Regions from separate parts of the Paenibacillus sp. FSL K6-2862 genome, predicted to be linked through region 2. Evidence: a T-box and tRNA genes for the amino acid it is inferred to sense, from the RefSeq annotation. Region 2 holds a T-box; the other holds one or more tRNA genes.
What was found. A T-box is a leader RNA that pairs with one kind of tRNA and senses whether it is charged. The one in region 2 lies ahead of MHB82_RS23960 (valine--tRNA ligase), so its partner is inferred to be a tRNA-Val.
Positions count from the first base shown of each region.

Region 1: it encodes a tRNA-Val, which carries the amino acid that the T-box ahead of MHB82_RS23960 (valine--tRNA ligase) is inferred to sense. The anticodon was not compared.

Region 1 covers NZ_JBBOSN010000001.1:4,691,432-4,696,636, reverse strand. The annotation lists gene MHB82_RS21215 (DUF3221 domain-containing protein) at 1-315, shown strand, start outside; gene MHB82_RS21210 (manganese catalase family protein) at 405-1,307, opposite strand; gene MHB82_RS21205 (hypothetical protein) at 1,528-1,821, shown strand; gene MHB82_RS21200 (DUF3889 domain-containing protein) at 1,875-2,195, shown strand; gene MHB82_RS21195 (hypothetical protein) at 2,342-2,554, shown strand; gene MHB82_RS21190 (hypothetical protein) at 2,548-2,829, shown strand; gene MHB82_RS21185 (DUF3892 domain-containing protein) at 2,911-3,147, opposite strand; gene MHB82_RS21180 (GNAT family N-acetyltransferase) at 3,274-3,717, opposite strand; gene MHB82_RS21175 (hypothetical protein) at 3,962-4,207, opposite strand; tRNA gene MHB82_RS21170 (tRNA-Val) at 4,348-4,420, shown strand; gene MHB82_RS21165 (acyltransferase family protein) at 4,598-5,205, shown strand, end outside.
Region 2 covers NZ_JBBOSN010000001.1:5,299,913-5,305,117, reverse strand. The annotation lists gene MHB82_RS23970 (RluA family pseudouridine synthase) at 1-648, shown strand, start outside; gene MHB82_RS23965 (LysM peptidoglycan-binding domain-containing protein) at 787-2,322, shown strand; T-box leader at 2,483-2,771, shown strand; gene MHB82_RS23960 (valine--tRNA ligase) at 2,830-5,205, shown strand, end outside.

The DNA.
Region 1 (5,205 bases), 610 kb from region 2:
GTCTGGACGGATGGAAGTCCGGAGGAAGAGCCTTATCCAGGTCGTGCAAGAGCAGAGTCCATTGCAGAGTATGCTGCGGCAACTCCCGATGGCGCGAAGATCAGTGAGGCGGACGCAATTCGCGGCGGAATTTATTTATCCGATGGTGAGGAGATAAGTTTGCCGGTCATTGAAGACGTGGAGTTTCATGCCGATACAGGAATCTGGACGGTTCGCATGCGGGATGCCATGTCAGCGGATGATAATCAGGCCCAGATTGAACTCGAAGTTCGGGATGTGGAGCCAGTGGAGTCGGTGCTAGAACAAAAAAAGTGAATGAAGCATAAAAAAACAAAAGCCCTCAGATATGCTTATCTAGCAAACGAGGGCTTTATATGTTATGACATGATCATGATCATGCTTTATCAATCCGCAATATTTCCCGCCATTTTCAGACGACGTGCAATTTCTGCGAAGTCCTCATGTGAAATGCCTGGGGCGAATTCTTCTTCCACCGCAGGGGCTTCCGGAATCGGAAAGCCTTCTGGAACACCTTGAATGACTTCAAGTGGTTGTCCATCTTCAGGGTGTGTTCCTTTCCAGATTTGGCCGATGGCATTAAAGTCTTTATCGCTATACGTGTACAGCTTGGTGTGTACGCCTTTTTCTTCGTATTTTCGGGTCTCGGTGAATGCCTTGTTTTCCAATGAAGGAATAGGAACCAGCTTGGTCACATTCACGCCTGTTGCAATTTCCAGCGCTTTGGCGTAGGCAACGACGTGTACACCGCCGCGTACTAGCAGGAACCCAACCACTTCCCGGGCAGCAGGGTGGTCTGTCATTTCGTATACTTTCATTTTATGTGTACGTGCGCCGCATTCGAGGAAAAAGTTATGCAGCAGATCCTCGACAAGATTACCACTGTTGAACACATTTGCACCGGTCCACGGGTTGCCCATAGAATCAAAAGGCATGGCACCTTGGGCCCCCGCCAGGTAATGATAGGATAGACGTGCATCCTTCACGGAACCAAGTGGTGTATCATCGGGTTCCTTGTAAGCGGTCGAACCTCTGAGGCATTGGTTTATCCCGTGAGATACCAGCTCCACGTGACCCAATTCTTCGGCTGTAATACTCATGACGAGGTCGTAGAAGGGCTTCAATTTTTCCTTGGAGCGAAAATTAAACGACTGGTAGAGGTAATTGTTCAACGTTGACATTTCTCCGAATTTGCCGCCTAGCAGTTCCTGTATGGATGCGGCTGCATTGGGATCGGGCTTCTCGACATTGGGGATTTCAATCAAGATTTCATCCATTCGTTTGAACATTCAAATATAACCTCCTCGAAATAGGTGTTCAGATCATAATTCAGTTCAGTCTATCAAGGCCTATTACACATAGAATGGGAGAATCAAACCGCAGTCAGCATATTTGGGGCTAAAGACGTATATATCCTATTTAGGATCAATTTTCCAATGGGGATGTATTAGGGTTACAATTAGAGTCATTGGGGATTTTGGCTAAGGGCAATGAAAAGGAGGACAAGTTTTGCTTAAACGTTGGCTTATCACTGTATTTACTATAGGTATACTTTTACTTCTTCATGTAGAGCATGTCTCTGCTTATGTTCATCATCAAGTCGAAGTGGATCAAGAAACGAGGGAAGCCTTGGAGAAAAAGTACGGGCTGGATGCACCGTCCAATCCGGACCCCACGAATCATTTATTGTCAGGTGACTGGGGGATAAGTTTCAATCCTCCACTGGATCGGCATCAAACGATTCTTCAGATTGTTCGCTGGGTTCAGCAACCTGTAACATTAATCATTCGACTGATCGTGTAAAATAATCCTCCCATGGGCAGGCTAACGGAAACAAGCCCCAAGGAGTGATTGATATGAGATTACTTATCGTTACACTGATGACGATTATGCTGAGTTTGTCGGGACTAGCCACCAGTTCAGCGGCTCCCATTCCGGATTATGCGAAGTGGGGAATCATCGCCGTAAAAGAAACGCAGACCAAATATAATGTGGACATACTGGATTACAAGCATATTGGACGTACATCGCTGACAGCCAACCAATCCCGGGAGCAGTTTAAGTTATGGGTGCGGGGCAAGGACGGCAAAGAGTTTGCTGTGTATGTCAATGTAGATTTTAATCCGTCTACGCAGCAGTTAAAAAAGGTGCAGTTCAGTGAATCGGATCGACACTAAAAAATAAAAAAAAGCCAGGCATCTCTGATAACAGGGACAAGCCTGGTTTTTTGCTATATAAAATCCTTTTTTTAGTTATTGAATAAAGAACTTATGTTCGCATATAATAGGTAATACAAACAAACGTTCTTATTGGAGGGATGGTTATGATGGGAAAATATATTGGCCAGATGGTGGAACTCGTGTACATGGATCGTGCAGGACATATTACGCAGCGTCAGATTCGTATTAACAGTGTGCGAGGTGGGAGAATCCGAGCATCCGCAGGAGCAGATGGATCGCCCCGGACATTTCTGGAGCAAGGTATTCTGGCATGGCGTCCTATCCTTCATAAGGACGGGGAGGCGGGCATATGTTAAACGATTTTGAACGGAAGATTTTACGAATTATCGTTAATTATGCTGGGCAGCGACGACGTATGCCCCGAATGGATGAGCTGGAGAACAAGACAGGGCGAAGCCGGGATCTCATTCGCGAATCATTGCTTGAACTGGAGCGCAGACAGCATATTAACTGGGCCAATAAGTCCACGCTGGAAGGAATACAAATCTTGCAGGCATGGGAACAGGAACCGCAGCCGATTCGTAAGAGTCAGCCTGCCGGAGATGCTGTTAAATATTTTTTGGAATACTAGGGAAACTTTATTGCGAAATAAAAACGCCAATCCGGGATGCCGGACTGGCGCTTGCTTCGTTATTACACATCGTTCATATATTTAGAAAGTGGGGAGTTGATCCAGATTGTTGGTCGGGTCGCCGTCCGCATCACCGCGAATGTACATTTCCCCGTCCTTGCCTTTAAACACATTCACACCCGCTATCGCTCCTGCCTGTACTTCTGCCAGTGCTTGCTGATAATCCAGTATGCGTCCAGAAGAGGTTTGAAAGCCAGTCAGATCACCGTCACCATTTTTTTGTACTGCTGTGAAGCTCTCACGTGTCGTCTGATTCATAATGTCACACTCCTTATCTGAGGAAATGAGAATTTGAGTTCCCCTTTAGCCTGTCCGAATCGAAGAAAAGTATGCATGACATCATAGAACACTTGTAGACACGTTGATTCACCGAAGGATAGGGTTTTACAGACTCTTTCTCATGCGTACGTGCAGAATGTCGGCATCATAAAAAGGTTCTTCCGAGATCACTTCGTATCCGAGCTTCTCATAAAATTTCTGGGCCTGACATTGCGCATCCAGTAAAGAATAAGTCAAGCCAAGCTCTCGTGCCCGCTCTTCCATGGCTAGCAGGAGTACACGTCCATAACCGAATGAACGATGGGATTGAAGCACAGCAATTCGCTGCATTTTGGCCGTATCCTTGCTGTAATAGATAAGTCGTCCTGTAGCTACAGCCTGTCCGTCTGTACTTAATAAAACATGATGTACATCAGGACTGATGACATCAAATTGATCGATTTCAATCTCGGCAGGCACCTGCTGCTCGATGACAAAAACGTCATGGCGGATGCCCAATGCTTGCTGGAGCTGTTCATCTGTCGTTACATAACTAATTTCTGCTGCCAATTCCAATTCCTTCTTTCTGCTCTTGAGCGACATATCAGACTGCATTATACAAAAAATTGCTTTTCCTGTATAGTTGAGTCTGGAACATATTGGGAGAGGGGTGAAGAGGATGGGCGTGGCAGGAATTATGACCATTACACTCTTGATGTCTGCTGGAATGATCGCTTTATTATATTACGTAACCAAGAAAGCCTACTCCAGAAAGTGGGATGAGGATGAGTGATAACAAGCAAGAGTGTCAGTGTCAGGGCAAAAGTTCACTGTTTCCCTGAGGCGAATAGACCTCTTCATGGACAGATTTCGAGTAGACATCGAGCCAAACAGGAAGATCATCCGTTACATTCGGTTGCTGTAGTTGTTGGAATTGCACGGTATGTTCATTCCGTTCCAGACTGCAGCCGGAGATCACGAGAATAAGTATGGTGAGGGGAAGAATGAAGCCCCATTTTTTGCGATGGGTTCGGGATTTATGGGAGTTTGCGTGTGGCATCGAAGTCACCTCTTTAATGAAATGGTAATCATTCCTTAGTGTGCTCCATTCTCAACAAAATATAACCATTAAACCATTGACATTGTACGCGTTTACTTGGTATGATACTGTTACTTCATTCGAACAGAATAGGTTATCATGATCTGTTAGCTCAGCTGGGAGAGCACTATCTTGACAGGGTAGGGGTCAGTGGTTCGAGCCCACTACAGATCATAACGAAAAGTCCTTGCGTAGCAAGGGCTTTTTTCTTGTTTGTGGAAGTAATTTTTATAGTGTCCTTAATCGGGGTAGGGCTCTTTATGTAGTTCACTCATTATTGTGCTTGATCAAAGCAAATAATAAATGATACATTATGTATCAAAAGACGAGTGGATAGAGAGGTGCTGGGCAATGAAGTTGAATACCAGTGTATTGGATGGTTTGAGGTTTTTACTAGCATTATGGGTTGTTTGTGGGCACTTCTACATCATTATTGGGGGCACAAATTTCTTTAATATTCCTTTTGTTTCGAATCTACTACAACAGCCCATAATAGCTGTAAATGGCTTCATGATCATAACTGGTTTCTTAATGACCTACCACTACATTCTCAGGGAAGAAAGAGAACCATTTCTTGAGGCATCCACAGGAGTAAAATTTATTTTAAGAAGATTTTTCAGACTTTACCCTATATACTTTCTTGCTATAATTGCTGCCTTTTTCCTTGTTGAAAATATGTATCTATTAAGGAAAGAAATATTGGAATTTTTTACTGGTAGTTCGATTACTGTTTTTGGTAATGAGAGCAAATTAGAAACGCCAACATTGGTCGGTATGTTCTCTCATTTATTCTTTATTCATGGGCTGATACCTCACGAGGACAGTACTATACTATCTGTAGCATGGAGTTTATCACTTGAAATGCAATTTTACGTTATATTCCCGATAATTTTTGCTGTCCTGTTTAGAAAACAAGCAAGTTTGAGATTTAGTGTGATAACCGTTATTTCCGTTGTTTT
Region 2 (5,205 bases):
GATGATTTTAGTCTGGTTGTACATAAACCTGCGGGTATGAAGCTGCATCCGGATGGATCTCGTGCCGATCATGCCATTACGCTGGATCACGCTGTCGCCTCTTATTATGAGATCAACGGTATCGACACCAGCGTGCGCCATGTGCATCGTCTCGATGAAGATACCACAGGCCCTGTTCTCTATGCCAAGAATGCTTTTGCTCTGGCAAAATTGGATGAGGCAATGCGTCGCAAAGAAATTGGGCGTCAGTATGTAGCCATTGCTGAAGGGCAGGTATCTCCGGAATGCAGCAAAATTGATGCGCCCATCGGTAAGGACAGGCATCACAAGCAGCGCAGACGCGTTTCCGAGAGTGGGCAGGACGCAGTAACACATGTAGAGATTGTAGAAGTGTGGGAGCGTGCTACACTTGTGCGTTTAATACTGGATACAGGACGTACGCATCAGATCAGAGTGCATCTGAGTTATGCTGGACACCCGCTTGTTGGCGATCAGCTGTATGGAGGAAAGCCTGATGCCATTGGGCGCCAGGCACTTCATGGTGAAGTGTTAAAATTTAATCATCCGCTCACGGGAGCGCTGATTGAAGTTCGAGATCCGTGGCCTTCTGATTTGGAACAGCTAGCCGAGCGGGAACGAACAACCTAATAAAAAGGCAAGCTTTGAACAAAGGTGGCATGCTCATCTCATCGATGGCATATAGATGGGGTAACGAAGGATTTGGACCATGGATCAGTCCCATGAGAAGGATCATGGTGAACATATGCCGAAAGGAGGACGCCACCTTTGTTGAATCAACCTTATGGTTTACGGTTCGATATTTATGAGCGCGTTCATTTGTCCGAGGGAGTCCCTGCCATTGAGGAACTGGAGGAAATTGAGTTATACCCGCGTATTCAAGTCATCGGTCAGGATGATCATGCAACGTTGCGAGGCCATCTTTTACTTACAGGTGCGTATCGGGGAGAGAACGAGATATCGGAGGAACTGAAACATTTTATTCCGGTTGAGATCACGGTTCCCTTGAATCGGGTAAGATCGCTTGAGGATATCTCGATTGAGATTGAAAACTTTGATGTGGATTTATTATCCAGCCGAAGCTTGAATATTACAGGTGTGTTGTCACTGCGTGGCATTGAGGGCTTTCCTGTTGAAGAGCCGCAGGCCTGGTCAGCGGAAGAGTTTACTGTGGTACACTCGCCTGATCCGCAGCAGGTTAACCGCGCTCCGGAGGCAGAGGATGCAGATGCCGGGTTGAACACTTTTGCTCAGGAATATCTGCTGCAGCGCAGTGAAGAGGAAGGTCTGCCTCTAACGGCCGATTCTCTATACGCAGCAGAAATCCCTGGGAATCCACAGCAAGCCGCTGATGAAAGCATCCGTTATGAAGAAGACGTGCAGTCGGAAGAACAGTTAACCCCCGCGCCGCAACAGATCTATGCTGATACGCTCGAGAATCAAGAAGAAGAATATCAGAAAAGACCTGCTGAAGATAACGCTCCTTCATTAATCACCCAAGAGAATGAAGCAGCCGATAATGAAGTACCCGCCTCACCTTCACCCGTCTCATCTTTTATGGCGGAGACTGCAGACCGGTTGGCTTCTTATCCGGAGTCAGAGCCATTGCTACCTCTGGCTGAGGAATCACCATCTGTCTGGGCCGAGCCTTCCGTGGAGACCTTACATACAAACACGGAGCTGAACCAACAACCATCGGAAGACTTGGCTGTTTCGAATGTCTGGAACTTCGAATCTTCCAGGTCAGGTTCACCGCAGGAGGATCAGACGGAGGCTGAGAAGCCAGCAGAGAATTGGCAGGATGTGTTTGCAGCGTCTGAACTGGAATCTGCCGAGGGGGAAAGACCTTCTGCACCGGGAGCAGTGGATGCAGATGAATCTTCAGAGCCTGTTTCGTTCATTCCTGAACCTGTGGCTGAGACAGAAGACAAGCCAGAGCTCAAAGTAGCGTTTGGCAGCAAGAGGGAGTCTTCACCAAGACAGGAAGAAGGGGTGGGGATCTCGTCACTGTTGTCCTCGGGTAGGTCGGTGCGGGATACAGAAACGGATCGGGAGGACGAGTCGGTCGCTGGCTCCGTACAGGAAGAAGCCTACCAGGCAGATGATGTTCAGTGGAAGAACCTGTTTTTGGGCACGATTGTGGATCAGACACCATTCCGCAAAGTTAAACTGTGCATCGTCCAGCGGGAAGAGACCTTGGATAGCATTGCTGACCGCTATCAATTGAGTACCCGGGAGCTCCAGTTGTACAATCGTTTAACTGAACAAGTCGTTGAAGAAGGGCAGATTCTATACATCCCCTGACCTCTGACTTGTAAAATAACGTCCATATCAACCTGCAATCCAATAAGGATTGCGGGTTTTTGCTGCTTTTTGGCTTACGATGCAGGGCTGCCGCCCGTTTCCGCTGTTGTCAGGTTGACTATCGGGCACGGTCAGGGTATGATGTGTTTAGGTTTTTTAAAGAACAACGTCGAATGGGAGTAGTAGACAGCAAGGCCTTTCAGAGAGCGGGATTGCAGCGCTGAGAAATTCCGCAGGAACCTACTGATCGAAGTCGCCCGGGAGTTGCCTGTTTGAATATGAGGAACGATGAAACATGTCATTGTGATTTGTTTGTTCCTGAAGTAGGATGGGCCGGTAGCAGCCGTTATCTGCTTGAAGTGTCACGATAGCCTCAGAAAGGCATGCTGTTTCTTTCTGGCTGCGTGAAACAAAGGTGGTACCGCGAAAGCTAACCTTTCGTCCTTTGATGGATGAAAGGTTTTTTTGTTTTTTGGCGATGATGATTAAGTAACGGAGGAATGACACATGTCTGAAGAAAAAAAATCAGCGGCAACAGAAATGCCGACTACGTATGATCCGAAAGCTGCGGAGCAGAAATGGTATTCTATCTGGACAGAACGTGGATATTTCAAGGCTGGTCAGCGCAAGGATGCTGAACCGTTTACCATTGTAATTCCACCCCCGAATGTAACCGGTATGCTTCATATCGGGCATGCACTGGATTTTACACTCCAGGATATTCTGATCCGAACCAAACGGATGCAAGGATATGACGCTTTGTGGCTCCCAGGTTCCGACCATGCAGGTATTGCGACTCAAACCAAAGTAGAGCAAAAGCTGCGTGAAGAAGGTTTGACCCGCTATGATCTTGGACGCGAGAAGTTCCTGGATAAAGTCTGGGATTGGAAAGACCAATACGCGACAACGATCCGTCAGCAGTGGGGTAAAATGGGACTCTCCCTGGATTATTCACGTGAACGCTTCACGCTCGATGAAGGGCTTTCCCAAGCGGTGCGCAAAGTGTTTGTTCAACTATATGAAAAAGGCCTGATTTACAGAGGCAAACGCATTATTAACTGGGATCCGGTGAACCGTACTGCATTGTCTGACATTGAGGTTGAGTACAAAGAGGTTCAGGGACACCTGTATCATCTGAAATACCCACTTAAGGACGGAAGCGGTTATGTTACGGTAGCAACGACTCGTCCGGAGACGATGCTCGGTGATACTGCAGTTGCGGTTCATCCAAAAGATGAACGTTATACAGACATGATTGGCAAAACGCTGATCCTGCCAATCATTGGCCGGGAGATTCCGGTTATTGCAGATGATTATGTAGATAAGGAATTCGGAAGCGGTGCTGTAAAAATTACGCCTGCACATGATCCGAATGACTTTGAAGTGGGTCTTCGCCACAATCTGCCTCAGATCATAGTAATGGATGAGACAGGTACCATGAATGCGGAAGCAGGCAAATATCAGGGTATGGATCGCAGTGACTGCCGCAAACAGATCGTTGCAGATTTGCAGGAACTGGGTGTTTTGATCAACATTGAGGATCACACACACCAGGTTGGACACAGCGAACGGACGGGAGCTGTGGTTGAGCCTTATTTGTCCACACAATGGTTTGTTGAGATGAAGCCTCTCGCCGAAAGAGCCATTCAAAAACAGCAAAACGGGGAAGGCGTAAACTTCGTTCCGGATCGTTTTGAGAAAACGTATTTGAACTGGATCGAAAATGTTCGTGACTGGTGTATCTCACGTCAGTTGTGGTGGGGACATCGTATTCCTGCCTGGTACGACGATGAGACTGGTGAAATTATTGTATCGGCTGAAGATCCAACAACACTGCCAGAGTACGCGGGTCGTAAGCTGAGACAGGATGAAGATGTTCTGGATACGTGGTTCAGTTCGGCATTGTGGCCTTTCTCCACGCTCGGCTGGCCTGAAGATACTGAAGATCTGAAACGTTACTATCCGACAAGTGTACTTGTAACCGGATATGACATCATTTATTTCTGGGTTGCACGGATGATCTTCACAGCTCTGGAGTTCACGGACGAAATTCCATTCAAAGATGTTCTGATGCATGGTCTGGTTCGTGATGCGGATGGCCGCAAAATGTCCAAATCACTCGGTAACGGTGTGGATCCGCTGGATGTTATTGAGAAATACGGTGCAGACGCGATGCGTTATATGATCTCCACCAGCAGCACGCCTGGCCAGGATCTTCGTTTCCGCTGGGAACGGGTAGAACAGGCACGTAACTTTGCTAACAAAATCTGGAATGCATCACGTTTCGCACTGATGAATCTGGAAGGCTTTACTTACGAAGATCGCGACATCAGCGGAGAGCTTGGAACAGCCGATTATTGGATTCTTCACCGTCTGAACGAAACTTCCCGCGATATTACGCGTCTAATCGAAGCATACGAATTTGGTGAAACAGGACGATTGCTGTACAACTTTATCTGGGATGACCTCTGCGACTGGTATATTGAATTTTCCAAGTTGTCCTTCTACGGTGAAGATCCGATTGCCAAGAAAAAAACACAATCGGTACTCGCTTATGTCCTGGACCACACCATGCGCCTGATTCACCCGTTTATGCCTTACATCTCGGAAGAGATCTGGCAGCATCTGCCTCATGAAGGCGAGACGATTACACTTGCATCTTGGCCAGTGTATGATCCTGCGCTGGAGAATCCGGAAGCCGTTGCCGAGATGAACCTGCTCATGGATACCATTCGTGCCGTACGTAACATTCGTGCAGAAGTAAACGTGCCGATGAGCAAGAAGATTGAATTGATGGTAAAAGCGAACAGCGCCGAGACATTCAGCATTATCGAACGCAACAGCCATTACATTCAACGATTCTGCAATACATCCGAGTTCGAC